DNA from 2 places in the Paenibacillus sp. 276b genome. Region 2 is predicted to be linked to the other one. Evidence: riboswitches for the same ligand, from Rfam matches in the RefSeq annotation. Region 2 holds a riboswitch; the other holds the start of a gene.
What was found. Region 2 has a riboswitch for thiamine pyrophosphate ahead of BLV50_RS10920 (ABC transporter ATP-binding protein). Riboswitches for the same ligand answer to the same signal wherever they lie in the genome.

Region 1: linked by a shared signal. The riboswitch ahead of BLV50_RS22735 (ABC transporter substrate-binding protein) and the one ahead of BLV50_RS10920 (ABC transporter ATP-binding protein) in region 2 are both predicted to bind thiamine pyrophosphate.

Annotation. Positions count from the first base shown of each region.
Region 1 covers NZ_FNRR01000005.1:114,445-121,790, reverse strand. Annotated here, with positions in the region: gene serS (serine--tRNA ligase) at 1-1,010, opposite strand, end outside; gene BLV50_RS22755 (MFS transporter) at 1,390-2,625, shown strand; gene BLV50_RS22750 (DUF2798 domain-containing protein) at 2,809-3,297, opposite strand; gene BLV50_RS22745 (VOC family protein) at 3,484-3,870, shown strand; gene BLV50_RS22740 (NAD-dependent epimerase/dehydratase family protein) at 3,888-4,643, shown strand; TPP riboswitch at 4,789-4,901, shown strand; gene BLV50_RS22735 (ABC transporter substrate-binding protein) at 5,123-6,163, shown strand; gene BLV50_RS22730 (thiamine-binding protein) at 6,387-6,677, shown strand; gene BLV50_RS22725 (ABC transporter permease) at 6,677-7,346, shown strand, end outside.
Region 2 covers NZ_FNRR01000002.1:4,405-11,750, forward strand. Annotated here, with positions in the region: gene thiE (thiamine phosphate synthase) at 1-181, opposite strand, end outside; gene thiD (bifunctional hydroxymethylpyrimidine kinase/phosphomethylpyrimidine kinase) at 181-993, opposite strand; gene thiM (hydroxyethylthiazole kinase) at 990-1,802, opposite strand; gene BLV50_RS10910 (ABC transporter substrate-binding protein) at 2,060-3,127, opposite strand; gene BLV50_RS10915 (ABC transporter permease) at 3,175-3,987, opposite strand; gene BLV50_RS10920 (ABC transporter ATP-binding protein) at 3,974-4,741, opposite strand; TPP riboswitch at 4,916-5,018, opposite strand; gene hisC (histidinol-phosphate transaminase) at 5,127-6,248, opposite strand; gene BLV50_RS10930 (ATP-binding cassette domain-containing protein) at 6,273-7,049, opposite strand; gene BLV50_RS10935 (ABC transporter permease subunit) at 7,073-7,346, opposite strand, start outside.

The DNA.
Region 1 (7,346 bases), on a different contig from region 2:
TCGTACTGTTTGTACGTTTTCTGCGACATATCCCCTGTACACACAGCCACAACACGATAAGGCAGTTCCAGCAATTGCAGTAACTCCTCGGCGTGTCCTGTAATTTCCTGCAGCATTCGCTCCGATTCTTCCGCATCCGGTGCACAGATAATGACTTGTTCCACTTTGGCAAATTGATGCACCCGGTACAATCCGCGTACATCCCGCCCGCCTGAGCCAACCTCACTGCGGAAACATGTCGATGTGGCTGCCAGCTTGATTGGCTCCTGCACATCCACAATCTCATCCGCATAATACGAAACCAGCGGCACTTCCGATGTTCCCACCAGCCACTTGTTCTCGCCTACTAATTCATAGACCTGATCCCGTCCTGTGGGGAAGAACCCCGTGTTCAAGAGTGTATTCTCCCTCACCATCAGAGGAACTTCCATTGGCGTAAATCCATGCTTCAGCAGCAGATCAAGCGCAAGTTGCTGTACAGCCCGGTGCAGGAGAAGCCCTGCTCCTTTGAGCACATAGCTTCGTGTTCCGCCGATTTTCACCCCACGGGGGATGTCGATTAGATCATGCCGTTCACCGAGTTCCACGTGATCCTTGGCCTCATAATCGAATACCGGCAGCTCACCCACACGTCTCAGCTCCACATTATCCTCATCCGATGCACCCACTGGCGTGTCTGGCGATACAACATTGGGTACCAACCATTGCAGCCTTGTCACTTCCTCTTGCATAACGGCAAGCTTGGCTTCAACTTGCTCTAACTGACCATTCAGCTGTTTCACCTGTTCCCTTAAACCCTCGGCCTGTTCACGCTCACCAGCTTGCATCAGTCTGCCGATATCTGCAGATAACGAATTACGAACTCTACGCCCTTCTTCCGTCTCCAGTAAAAGTGCTCTGCGCTCTTCGTCCCGTTCCAACAATTCACGAATACTGATATCCATTCTCTTGCCAACTGCCGCAGCTTGCACCTCTTCTGCATGCTCCCGAATCCACTTCATTTCCAACATGGTCACCGTCTCCTTTGGCTGTAAAAATACAAAGAGCGCCCTCATCCCTTGGGACGAGGAGCGCTCTGCTCGCGGTGCCACCCAACTTGCCAAACCAGAATATTCTGGTTCAGCCTCTTGGTCCGCGATAACGGGCGGTTCCGGTTAACTTGGGGAATAACGCTCCCCTGGCGAAAACGCCTCCGAGTTGGATGCTCTTCAACGGCATGGTCCGATCTGTAATTGTTGTTTTTCAGTATATACGAACTTTAGCCTCCATTGCAAGTTATCCGTGCACACCCTTACATGTCCTGTTATGATAGAGATTGTTTGTTTTTAGGAAATACTCCTGAATGGCAGACTTACTACATAACATAATATCTAGAAGGAGTTTTTCTTCATGAAAAAATTGCTTTGGATTGGATGCTTGTCCTATTTCCTCATCGGACTTGCCCACGTCGTTCTCGGCTCCATCCTGCCCGTTGCCCTTGAACATTATGGCAAGGATTATAGTCAGGGAGGCACACTGATATTTGCCCAATTTGCCGGGTTCCTGGGTGGTGTACTTTTATCTCCGTGGTTGAATAAACGCTTTGGTAAACGAGGTGGCATATTAATTGCTACAGCTCTGCTCTGCATTGCAGAGTTATCCTATATGCTGCTGCCTCCTTGGGGCTGGATGTTCGTTATTGCACCTGCAGCTGGATTCGGATTCGGTATGATCGAGGCTGTCATCGGTACAATCATCATTGCTGCAATTAAAGATAATACGGCGGTTGCCATGAGCCGACTCGAAGTGTTATTTGGTATCGGCGCTATGGTCATGCCGCTCATTGCCAGCGGTCTGATTTCTGCCGGCTACTGGCGCATGTCGTTCCTCGTGGTTGCCGTCTGTGCAGCGATGACTTTTATCTTCTGGGCCAAAAGTTCATTCGGTGAGCTGGACAACGAGCTGAGTCGACGCAGCTCAGACCAGACTCCTGGACACACTCACGCTGCTGAATCGCCAAATGGAACGAATCCTTCAGACATTAAACCAACTCGTTCAACCTATAGCGGCCGTAATTTGGCTCTTCTGTCTTTATTTGTTGTATTTTTCTTTCTCTATGTCGGCACCGAAATGAGCCTTGCCAACTTCATGCCAGCCATTCTGATTGAGAAAATGAACATGAAGGAAGCAGGTGCTGCGCTTAGTGTTACCTGCTTCTGGATCGCCATGTCTGTTGGACGACTGTTTGCCGGATATATTGCGGAGAAATTCCAATATCGCGTCTACGTTCTGTACAGTTGTCTTGCAGCAGTTGTACTGCTGATGATCTTTCCTTTTACCAACCAGATCTGGTCGGCATTTCTGATCATCCTGTTGCTCGGGCTCGCACTATCGGGCGTGTTCTCCATTGCCCTCGTCTTCGCCAGCAAAATGCTGCCTGGAACAGAAGAATCAACGCCCAGCATCCTGATTGCATCAGGTGGTGTTGGTGGTGCCATTCTACCTTTGGTTACAGGCTGGAGTTTGGACCATCTGGAAGTTAACCAGTCGGCGTGGATGCTTGCCATTTTTGCAGTTGGTCTGCTGATTATCAGCGTGATCGCGTATCAATGGCAGCGCAGGCATACCGTGAGTTCAGCATCGTAATATCTACCGAACAGAAGATAAATTAAATTCCATTAATCATAACTGGTAAAAAGATAGGCTTCGTAGCGTGAATGCTACGAGGTCTTTTTTGATTTGAAAATGAACAATTACTTCTTTATCTTAGTGCAGTGGACGATTGCCCAGGAAATACTTTCAGATGCTCTAAATCGGAACTAACGTTATTTAGGTTGTAGGGACTACACTCCCTTTATCCTTAATGAATTTACCGAATACATATCGAACGAGTGGTCCCAGAATAATAATTTGGTAAGGAAGCGCCAGGCTGAAATTACGAGCAATCGTATGAAGATACGTACTTAGTACGGATGCTCCATTTAACTGATTCGCAAGATAAGCGGAAATCATTCCGTACAAGGACATGATCAGAACCATTCCAATGACCATGAAAAATGACATAGCCAGCACGCCCAGGATTTTGTTGGACTTGTCAAAAGGTAAGGAAAATGCAATTTTTCGCGCTACAGGTCCGACAATAAAGGACTCCACCAGAAATGCAATGACAAAGCACAATATGAACTGAAGCAATATTTCAAGCGCGGACATCTTGCTCAATAACCCATTGTGCCATAAATTGAAGGCCATCATGACGATGACCATTCCTGTGCACATCATCATTCCAAAAATAATCTGTTCTTTCTTCGTTGTTGGCAATTCTCTCATCCTCTCTGTTTACCTTCGTAATTATAGAGATGACGAACCCCTCCTCATAAGTGAACATTCTGTGAACAATTATAATTTTTCCAAATTAAAATCCTATTTGACAACCTCGTAGTACAGCCCTATGATATCCCTTAAAATGGTAGAAAAGATTCAATGCATATAAGGAGGATTTGGATTATGAGTTTTCAAAAGCGCATTGACCACGTCGGCATTGCCGTTCGTGATCTAGAGACCACGCTGCGTTTCTATACGGAGATTGTTGGTCTTGAATTGAAAGATCGGGTAACCCACACCAACGGTGTCATTCAGCTCGCCTTTCTCGGCTTCAACGGAAGCGATGAGACTGAGATTGAGTTGATTCAGGGATACAGCGACAAGCTGCCTTCCGAAGGTACGGTGCATCATTTTGCTATCCATGTCGATGACCTTGAGTCTGAGTACAACCGCATTAAGGCAACTGAGGCCGAGTTTATTGATGGAGAGATGATTACACTGCCTAACGGTTACCGTTATTTCTTCATCTATGGACCCGAGAAGGAATGGATCGAGTTCTTCCAGCGCTAAGAATTGGAGCTGATTTAATGAACATTTTAATTACCGGCGCAGCCGGAAAAATTGGACGTGACTTGTCCCAACACTTGTCAGAAGCATTTCACCTGCGACTAACGGATTTGAATATCGACAGACTGCATACGTATCAAGGGACAAGCCATGAGATCATGACACTTGATGTGACAGATCCCGAAGCCTGTCAGCACGCTTGCGAAGGCATGGATGTGGTTGTACATCTGGCGGGAGATCCTTCCCCGCATGCCGGATTCTATGAATCGTTGTTGGACATCAATATCAAAGGTACATTTAATGTATTCCGTGCAGCTAAGGACCAAGGTGTGCGGAGAGTCATTCTGGCAAGCAGTGCACAGACGATCGAGGGGTATCCCATTGATGCTCAAGTCTATCCGGACATGCCGACACGCCCACGGAATTTGTACGGAGTTAGCAAATGTTTTGGTGAATCGCTCGCTTCCTATTTTGCATATACCGAAGGTTTACAAAGTGTAGCAATACGTATAGGTGCATATGATGATTTCCAACCGGATGGACCCGCGCTGGAGGCAAGGGATATGAGCGCGTATATTAGTCCGGCTGACTTGTGTGATTTGATGTTCAAAGCAATTACAACTACAGATCTGGAGCCCTTCACCATACTGCATGGGATCTCGAATAATCGGTTTAAACGATTGAATCTGGAAACCACTCAGAAACAGGTAGGCTATGACCCGAAATCCGATGCTTTTGCACTCAGTCAGATTTCCTTATATGATTCGCCACGATAATTGTTGAAAATCACACATCTAGAGAGGTCGTTATACGCATGTATAATGGCCTCTTTGATTCATTCATACGTGCCCCTATCCAGTTCCTGACTGGACATGCGTGGGCCTCTGGCCTATAATTACACCTAGTAATGCCCGTAACTTCATAGTTTCCCAGGGGAGTCGGAATAGGCCGGCTGAGAGTGTATCCCACCAAGATACTGACCCTTAGACCTGATCTGGATCATGCCAGCGTAGGAATCGGAGTATATCGAATTGGCCCAGCCTCTTTGCTGAGTGCCACATCTCTAACGCCTGCACGCGTCCCGGATTAACGGGGCGCTTTTTTAATGTTCTTTTATATAGCCAGAGAGCTAAAAAAAGTGACGTCATCCGGATCATAGCTGGTATAAATCTGTCGATTTATGCAAGAAGCTTGGATATGAAGCCAAGGAGTACCCCGCGCCACTGGCCGGACAACATGAAGGAGAGAAATGAAGATGAGATGGCGTAAAATGATGGGCCTAATGCTCTTGTGCGTACTACTTGTGGCTGTGGCCGCATGTGGCGGCAAAGAAGCTGCACCTTCAGGAGAAAATGGCAGCAGCAACACCGAAAACAGCAATGAAGGTGACAACGCAGCCCTCAAGGACATTAAAGTGGTGCTGGACTGGACACCAAATACGAATCATACCGGCCTGTATGCGGCTGTAGATCAAGGTTTTTACAAAGCCGAAGGCTTAAATGTCGAGATTGTACAGCCAGGTGCCGGAGGCGCGGATACGATGGTAGCTTCGAACGAAGTGCCTTTTGGCGTAAGTTATCAGGAGAGTGTAACCCAGGCCCGCACACAGGGCGTACCGCTCGTGTCCATCGCTGCAGTCATTCAGCATAACACGTCCGGATTTGCCGCTCCGGTGGACCGGAACATCAAATCCCCCAAAGATTTTGAAGGTAAAACCTATGGTGGCTGGGGCTCCCCGGTGGAAGAAGCTGTGATGCAATCCATTATGGAAGGCGAAGGCGCCGATGTATCCAAAGTAAAAAATATTAGCATGGGCGATGCAGACTTCTTCACCGCTGTGAAACGCGATATCGACTTTGCCTGGATTTTCTACGCATGGACGGGCATTGAAGCCGAACTGCGCGGCGAACCGATCGACATGTTATATGTGAAAGATTATTCCGATGCACTGGACTACTACACACCTGTACTCGTTACCAATGAAAAGACGATTCAGGACGATCCCGAGTTGGTTAAAGCGTTCTTGAAAGCGACTTCCGAAGGATATCAATATGCGATTGAACATCCCGAAGACGCTGCCAACATTCTGATCAAGGCCGTACCGGATCTGGATAAGGATCTTGTACTCGCAAGCCAGAAGTGGCTGAGTCCAAAATATCAGGATGACGCACCACGCTGGGGTGAGCAAAAGCAGGAAGTATGGCAGAACTACACGGATTGGATGTTTAGCAAAAAACTGCTCGATAAGCAGGTAGATGTATCCAAAGCATATACAAACGAGTTCTTACCCCAATAAAATTATCCATATAAAACGAACTTAGTATTTACACGATGACGAAGAGGACAGAAATAACGTGAAAAAGCGAAGCGTTCGCCTTTATCACCGGATTTTCCCTTTGGAGAAGGGAATCAAAAAAATCTGGGGATAACAGCGATTGGAAGGTTATTCTGTCATCGAAGTGGCAAGTGTAACAGTCATTAGTTCATTTTATATATTTCGAAAGGAAAAGTGATCTCTCATGGCAAGCACACTACTTAGCATTCAAGTCATTCCCAAAACGCCAAATGGCGAAAATTCCTATCCTTATGTTGATCGTGCGATTGAAGTCATTCAGCAGTCTGGCTTGAAATATCAGGTTAATCCACTCGATACCACGATGGAGGGAGAACTAGAGGAACTGCTGGAGGTTGTCCGCAAAATGCACGAAGTTCTCGTGGAAGCTGGCAGCCCTAGCATCATCTCACAGATCAAAATCGCCCATAGCCCAAGTGGCTTCAGCATGGACACCCTGACGGAGAAATATCGCTAATGCATGCCTATTGGAAAAGCGTATGGCCGCCCTTTGTGGCGGTTATTCTCTTTATAGCGATATGGCAGGGAGCCGTCTCCCTGTTCCATATTGAGAAATGGATGCTGCCTGCGCCTTCGGACATCGCCCATGAAGCAGCATCCCAGGCCGAGCGACTTGGTATGCATGCATGGGCAACAATCCAGCTGACATTGATTGGGTTTGCAGCAGGTACACTTGTGGGATTACTGATTGCGATGGTGCTGCATCTGATTCCATTTTTGAAATCTGCACTCTATCCATTACTTATTCTTAGTCAAAATATACCGACCATTGCGCTTGCTCCGCTCTTGCTGATCTGGTTCGGATTTGGGCTGCTGCCCAAACTGATTACCATCATCCTGGTCTGCTTCTTCCCGGTGGCTGTAGCTGCCATGGACGGGTTGACCCGCACCGATGCGGCGATGATGAACTATATGCGCATGGCTGGTGCAAAACGCGGCCAAATTTTCTGGAAGCTCGAACTTCCACATGCATTGCCCTCGGTGTTCTCGGGGATTAAAATTGCCGCTACGTACAGCGTCATGGGTGCGATTATCGCCGAATGGATCGGTGCAGATAAGGGCATCGGCTATTATATGATGCTGCAAAAATCAGCCTATCGGACGGATCGTCTTTTCGTGGCAATCA
Region 2 (7,346 bases):
GCGTGATGCGTGCTTCGCCAACCAGAGCGCCAGTTCCTTTTTCACGGAACTGGAACAGCGTAATGCCGCCAGCGATGGCTTGGCGCAGCACTTCCACGGGGTCACGCGTCGTATTCACGCTGCCCATTACCAAATACACCTGCATCGCATGCCGTACCGCTTCTGCATCCAGTGGGCGCATTACTGTTCACCCCGCAGTCTGCGCTGATAGGCAAAATGATTCGTCGGCCCATGTCCGGCCCCAATCCCCAGCTCGTCTTCGATGGCTGCCTGAATGAATGCTCGCGCGGTGGTGACGGCAGCCGGCACAGCTGAGCCTTTCGACAATTCGGCAGTAATGGCCGCAGAATACGTACATCCCGTTCCATGGGTATGCCTTGTCACTACCCGAACGTTCTCCAGATAGTGAAAAGACTGCCCATCATAGAGCACATCGACAATGATGCCATTTCCCTCATCATGACCACCTTTCACCAAAGCATACGTGGAGCCCATCTGCACGATCTGCCTTGCGGCTTCTTCACGCTGACTCAAATTCATAATAGACATTCCTGTAAGAAGCTCGGCTTCCGGAATGTTCGGCGTCGTGATCAGTGCATGAGGCAGCAGCTCCGTAATTAGCGCTTGAACGGCCTCCTTTTGCAGCAGGGGAGCGCCGCCTTTGGCAACCATAACCGGATCGATGACCAGATTGCACCATCCGTATTGCTGCCATTTCTCGGCAACCAGTCGAATAATCTCAGCACTGTAGAGCATGCCCGTCTTCACGGCTGTAGGCTGAAAATCATCACCGGTCGAATCCAACTGTTGAGCAATACCTTCATATGAAATAGGGAAGACGCCCTGCACACCTGTTGTATTTTGGGCAGCAATAGCTGTAATCACAGTCATGCCGTATACGCCGAGCTCCTGAAAGGTCTTTAAATCAGCTTGAATTCCGGCTCCGCCACCATTATCGGAACCAGCAATCGTCAAAGCCTGCGCAATACTCATTGCGTACCTCCATCAATCTGGCGAACCTGTGACCGATGCGCGAGAACGTCAGGTGTCACTTGAGCCAGTTGATTCAGCAATTCGATCTGGAAGCTGCCCGGTCCCAGGTCAGCGGTACGTTCCGCCGCAATCTCTGCTGCAACGCCATAGAAAACGAGTGCCTCCACAACACTGCTCAGCAAGTCGTCTCCCGGTTTCGCTATGGCTGCAAAAGCACCAATCACGGAGCTGAGTAAGCAGCCTGCACCAGTTACTTGGGTAAGCAAGGCATGTCCATTACTCGTCAGGAACGTCGTTTGTCCATCCGTAATGACATCCTCGCGTCCGGTAATGACGACCACACAGCCGAGTTTTTGTGCTGCCCGTTCCGCTATTCCGATTCGATCTCCATCGCCTTGACCTGCATCCACACCTTTGATGCTCCAACGCTCACCGATGACATTGGCGACTTCTGCCACATTGCCCCGCAACACCGTGAGGCGAAGCTCACGAACGAGCATCTGAATGGTTTCCGTACGATAGGCGGTTGCGCCAGCTCCAACCGGATCGAGCACAACAGGTACGTTATTTGAATTAGCTGATCGACCAGCCAAACGGATCGCCTCAACCACCTTTTCGTCCAGTGTGCCAATGTTCAGTACAACTGCTCCCGACATCTTGGCAACATCAGCAACTTCTTCATGCGCATAAGCCATAAAGGGAGATGCACCTAGTGCGAGCAAACCGTTGGCCGTAAACGGAGCGACGACAATATTCGTAATGTTATGAACAAGCGGATTTTGCGTACGAACACGTTCCAGATAAGACATATAAGTTCCTCCTTATAAATAAGCAATTTGATCAATAAAAGTGTCAGGGCAGGGTGGGCCATTAAATCATGGGAACTAAACGCTATTCTCGGATAGCTGGAAAGTCCATATAGAAAGCTTAATTAAAGAGTCCTTATCCTCGATAAAGATTCTAATCGTACAGTTATTGAATTCCGTAACTACTCATGTTATCGACATCTGATAATGAATTTACAACTTTCAAATTTCCCTTGATCTCGTCCAGTAATCGATTTTACTTACTCACCCTGCAAGTTGATAAAAGCATCCTCAGCCTTTACGGAATCCGGAATCAGTTCACTTTGAACCAACCATGCACGTACATTTTCCCAAGAAGAGGCGTCCTGCCTGCCAAACGGCTGACCTTCTTCATTCATCAGTGGCAGTAAAATATTTAGACTTTTGGTTTCGATCTCCGGGTCAAGTGGAGACGTTTCGTTCTCATGTGCGAGCAGAATGTTCAGCGCGTCCTCGGGGTGCTCTGTTACATATTTCTGTCCTTCCTGCATCGCTTTGATGAAGCGGGTAAGCTGATCTTTCTTCGCTTCAATGCCCGCATCACTTGCAGTGAGGACCAGTTCATAATAATCAGGTACGCCGTAATCGACGGGATTGATCGCTTTCATGGCATGGCCTTCCTTTTCCAGAATCAATTGTTCATGGTTAATAAAACCACCCATAATGGCATCTGCCTGCCCGGAAGCCAGGGAAGGGATCAGGTCAAATCCCACATCCACCAGATTCATCTTGTCGGGATTACCGCCATCCTGGCTGATCATGGTACGCACCATTGCTTCATACAAAGGGATTGAGGAATAGCCGACCGTCCTCCCTTCAAGATCTTTTGGCGATTTCACTTTACCGTTGGCTTCAGTCAACAGATGCACGAGCGGATGGCGAACGACGGCTGCAATCGAACGTACAAGAATGTTCTCCCCACGCGCGAGCAAAATTTGCGGCTGGTAGCTTAGTGCAAGATCGATTTTCCCGGCGGCAACAAGTTTGAGTGCATCATTCGTATCGGCAGGCATCTGGATATCGACATCCAGACCTTGATCCGCGAAGTAACCATTCTCCTGAGCAACATAGATGAAGGAATGCACTGCATTAGGATACCAATCGAGCATGATGGACAGCTTGTCTTTGGATGCCGATGACCTCTCGGCCGCAGATGATTCTGTATCTTTTGCATTGGAAGTTGAATCTGTAGCAGGTGTGTTGGTACCCGTATTTCCGCATCCGCTGATAATCAGTAACATAGATATGAGCAGAATGGGGAGTAGGGAGTAGATATGTTTTTTCTTCATAGCTTCAAATTCCTCATTTCCGTTTATCTGTTTTTGAAATCCGAAAGTTATCCAGTTTTTCTTCTACCTGCATGACGTGGTGTACTGAATCTTCTCTCCATCCATGCAATGAGTACAAACAGGGCGATACCGAGCAGGGATAACAGCACAATGGCGGCGAACATGGCATCCGTGTTCATATTGCTCGACATTCTGCGGCTGAAGTAACCGAGACCCTTGCTTCCACCGAGCCATTCACCGATCGTTGCACCGACCACACAATACACCACAGACATTTTCAGTCCCGAAAAGAAGGAGGGAAGGGCAAGTGGAATCTGGAGTTTGCGAAAAATATCCCACTTGCTGGCCCCCATCGTCAGCAGCAGTTCACGCTGCTCCGGATCACCCTGGCGCAGGCCATCGTAGGTGCTTACTACAATCGGGAAAAATGCGATCAGGAACACCACCGCGACTTTACTCCACAAGGTGTAGCCAAACCATAGGATGAAGACGGGGGACAAGGCAATCAGCGGGATCGTCTGACTGATCACGATGAAGGGATATAACGCTTTTTCAATCGACCGATTCATATACATACCTGTTGCAAGTGCAATTCCGGCACCAATGGACAAGCCAAAACCAACGACAACTTCCATCAAGGTAGCGGGCAGATGTGTAGCCAGCAAGAGGCGGCGATGTTCATAAAGCGTACGGGCAATCGCCGTCGGGGCTGGAATGATGAAGGAAGGCACCCATCCCATACGCACAATCCACTCCCAAATGACAAGCAGCAAGATCATGAGCAAAAGAAACAGACCATAACGGGCAAGCCAACCTCTTACGCTATGCTTCATGCTGTCTCTCAAGTTACCGTCTTGCATGCAATTGTTCCTCCAGTTGTCGTCTCATCTGAACGAGAGCCGGTTCGTAGACCATGTCCGAATGTCTTGGACGTGCTAAAGGTACCGACAGATCCTGCAGCTGTTGACCTTGGCCCACCGGAGTTAACAGGATAATCCGATCACTGAGCAGCAGGGCTTCTTCAATGTCATGTGTGATGAACAACACGGTTTTGCCCAGGCCTTCCCATAGCTCCAGCAGCCAGCGATGCATCTCCCGTTTGGTCAGGGCATCGAGTGCGCCGAATGGTTCATCCAGCAGCATAAGTCGGCCACCTGTCAGCAAAGTACGAAGCAGCGCGACACGCTGGCGCATGCCACCTGAAAGCTCGTCCGGGTAAGCATGCGCGTGGCCGGATAAGCCAAATCTGTCGAGGCCAGCCAGGATATCTGCTCGAATCCTTATCTTATCCTGCCGACCTGCAGCCAGTTCAGAGGGAAGCATGCAATTCCCCATGATCGTTCTCCAGGATAATAGGAGGTCCTTTTGCGGCATGTAGGCCACCTGCCCCAGTCGCTTTCCTTCTTGAACCCAAGGAATTTCAATGGTTCCGTGTGTTGGCTCAAGCAGGCCTGCCAGCAGCTTGAAAAGGGTACTTTTACCGGAGCCGCTGGAACCGATGAGCGAGACAAATTCGCCTTTGGCTACAGTCATCGACACATTGGAAAGCACGGGGGAATCCCTTTTTCCCGGGAAAGCGTAGCTCATGTTGTGAATGGTTATATCGTTATCCATCTCGTTCCGTCCCCCTTGTATTCATAATTCAACTTCAAACCGCGGGATCTTTAATTACACCTTCTGATCTGCTCGAAGAACGCGAAAAAGACCCACCCATTTCCGGAGAAATGAGTGGGTCTGTAAGTTCAATTCACATTAAATTCCATCATCAACATGAAAAAATCCGCTTACTGAGAGGCCACTCCACTTCCCTCCGCTGGTATGATCCAGATCAGGTTCAAAGGGTCCGAATCGTTCGATTCGTCTCAGCCGCAAGGCTCCCCTAGTGCAATGTTTAAGATATGCAGTTGTGTGTTCAGCATATATCACATGCAAGTGGAATGTAAAGAGGGCGGCTTAAAAGAAGTGTGCGTGATGTGAGTTAGGAAAGTAACCTAGGATTCTAATCGTTTGAATGTAACAGTGAATCAAGCTCACCGATCAGCCGGGCAATCTGCTCAGGTGTGCCAATCGTAATCCGAAGCCAGGTAGGCATACCGAATTCGGCACCGCCGCGAACAGAGATGCCTCTGTTCAACAATTCTTGGGTAATCGGGCCACTATCCTGCAACAGATCCACCATGATGAAATTTGTTTCGGAAGGGATGTAGGGTAAGTTCCACTGCTCAAAGGACTGCATTAACGTTTCCCGTCCCTGACGATTGTAGTGCAGGCAGTGAGAAACAAACTCATGATCATCCAGGCTGGCCGAAGCAGCGGCTTGGGATGTGGCTGTCAGACTGATGGGCAGCTTGACCCGGTTAATGCCTTCAATAATGCTTTCATTCCCGATGCCATATCCAATTCGCAGGCCAGCTAGTCCATATATTTTGGAGAAGGTCCGCAAAATAATCAGATTATTATACTGTTCCAGCAGCTTAACCGTATCAGGGTAATCTTCACTTTCCGCGAATTCATAATATGCTTCATCCAGGACAACCACGACGTGGGAGGGAACATGTTCGAGTAGATCAAGCAGGGCATTTGTCGTGAAAATGGTTCCGGTCGGATTATTCGGATTGCACAGCCAGATGATTCGGGTAGAAGTAGTAATCCGTTGCCGGAATTGCTCCAGGTCCAGTGAGTGGTTGACCAAAGGCACTTCATGAATAACCCCGCCTGCCAGCAGCGTAGCGCCCTTATACCAGTTAAAGGAGGGCACCGGAATGAGTGATTCCTCCCCGGGATTAAGATAAGCTTGGGCGGTAAGGGTTAGCAGCTCGAAAGATCCACTGCCAAATACCAGTTGGGAAGTACGCACCCCCAGACGTTCCGCAAGTTTGTCACGCAGCAGTTGGCTGGAACCGTCGGGGTATTGAGCCAAAAGATCGGAACTCAGCGATCTGACCGCTTCCGCAGCCAGGGGAGAGGAACCAAACGGATTCTCGTTCGCTGCAAGTCGATCCACACTTTCCAGTCCCAACTCCCGCCGGATCTGTTCCATGGATTTGGCAGGCGTATAAGCCGGAATTTGAGTTAAAAGGTCTTTAACAGGTGGAGAGGGAACGGGTGAAAGGGATTGCATAATCATGCCTTCTTTCCAGTGGAATTAGATCGAGAATGATATCTGTTTCTGAGCAATCTGCTGTGGTGTCTCTTGTGGAGGAGTCAACAAACGATTCAGAATCAGGTTTTCAAAATGAGCAAACCCGCTGTCCCGAACGCGTGGCCGCTCCAGCGTAATTCGAGTATCCATCGTTATATGACCATCCTCGATTAACAGCACTCTGTCTGCCAGCGCAACCGCCTCACTGACATCATGAGTGACCAGAATGACAGTCAGATCTTCTTCTACCCACAAGCGTTCGATTAATTGCTGCATCTCAATTCGTGTCAATGCATCCAATGCACCCAGCGGTTCATCCAGCAGCAGTAAGCGTGGATGACTTGCGAGTGCCCGTGCCAAGGCGACACGTTGTTTTTGTCCGCCAGATAATACCCCCGGCCAATCACCTTCACGCTCTCCGAGTCCTACATTGCGAAGCGACTGGCGTGCATCTTCCTTGTTCTTGTCGGGGATGCCCAGTCGTACATTGTCGAGCACGGATTTCCAAGGTAGCAGCCGGGCTTCCTGAAACAGAAACCGTGTCTCGGGTGCTGTACTGCCAAGCTTTCTGTTGCCCAGCATAATGCTCCCGGAAGAGGGGGGTTCCAGCCCGGCGATCAGACGCAGCAAAGTACTTTTGCCACAGCCGCTTCGTCCAACGATGGCTACAAATTCCCCTTGTCTTACATTGACGTTGATGTTGGATAGAATCGTCCGCTGATCATACGATTTCTGAACCCCATCTACTTGAAGAAAAGGACTGATCTGACTTGTGCTCATGGATCAATACACACTCCTTTGCTTTACTTGCGGGATAGGGCCGGGTTCCAGCGCAGCCAGCGCCGTTCCAGCCATTTAGCGATGGTATCGGACAGCTTGCCCAGCAGGGCATATAGCAGAATGCTTAAGACGATTACGTCCATCTGCATGAATTCCCGCGCGTTCATCGCCATGTATCCAATCCCCGCATCCGCCGCAACCGTCTCGGCTACGATAAGTGTCAGCCACATAATGCCAAGTGCATAACGAATGCCCACCAGAATGGAAGGCAGTGCACCAGGCAGGATAATGTCCTTA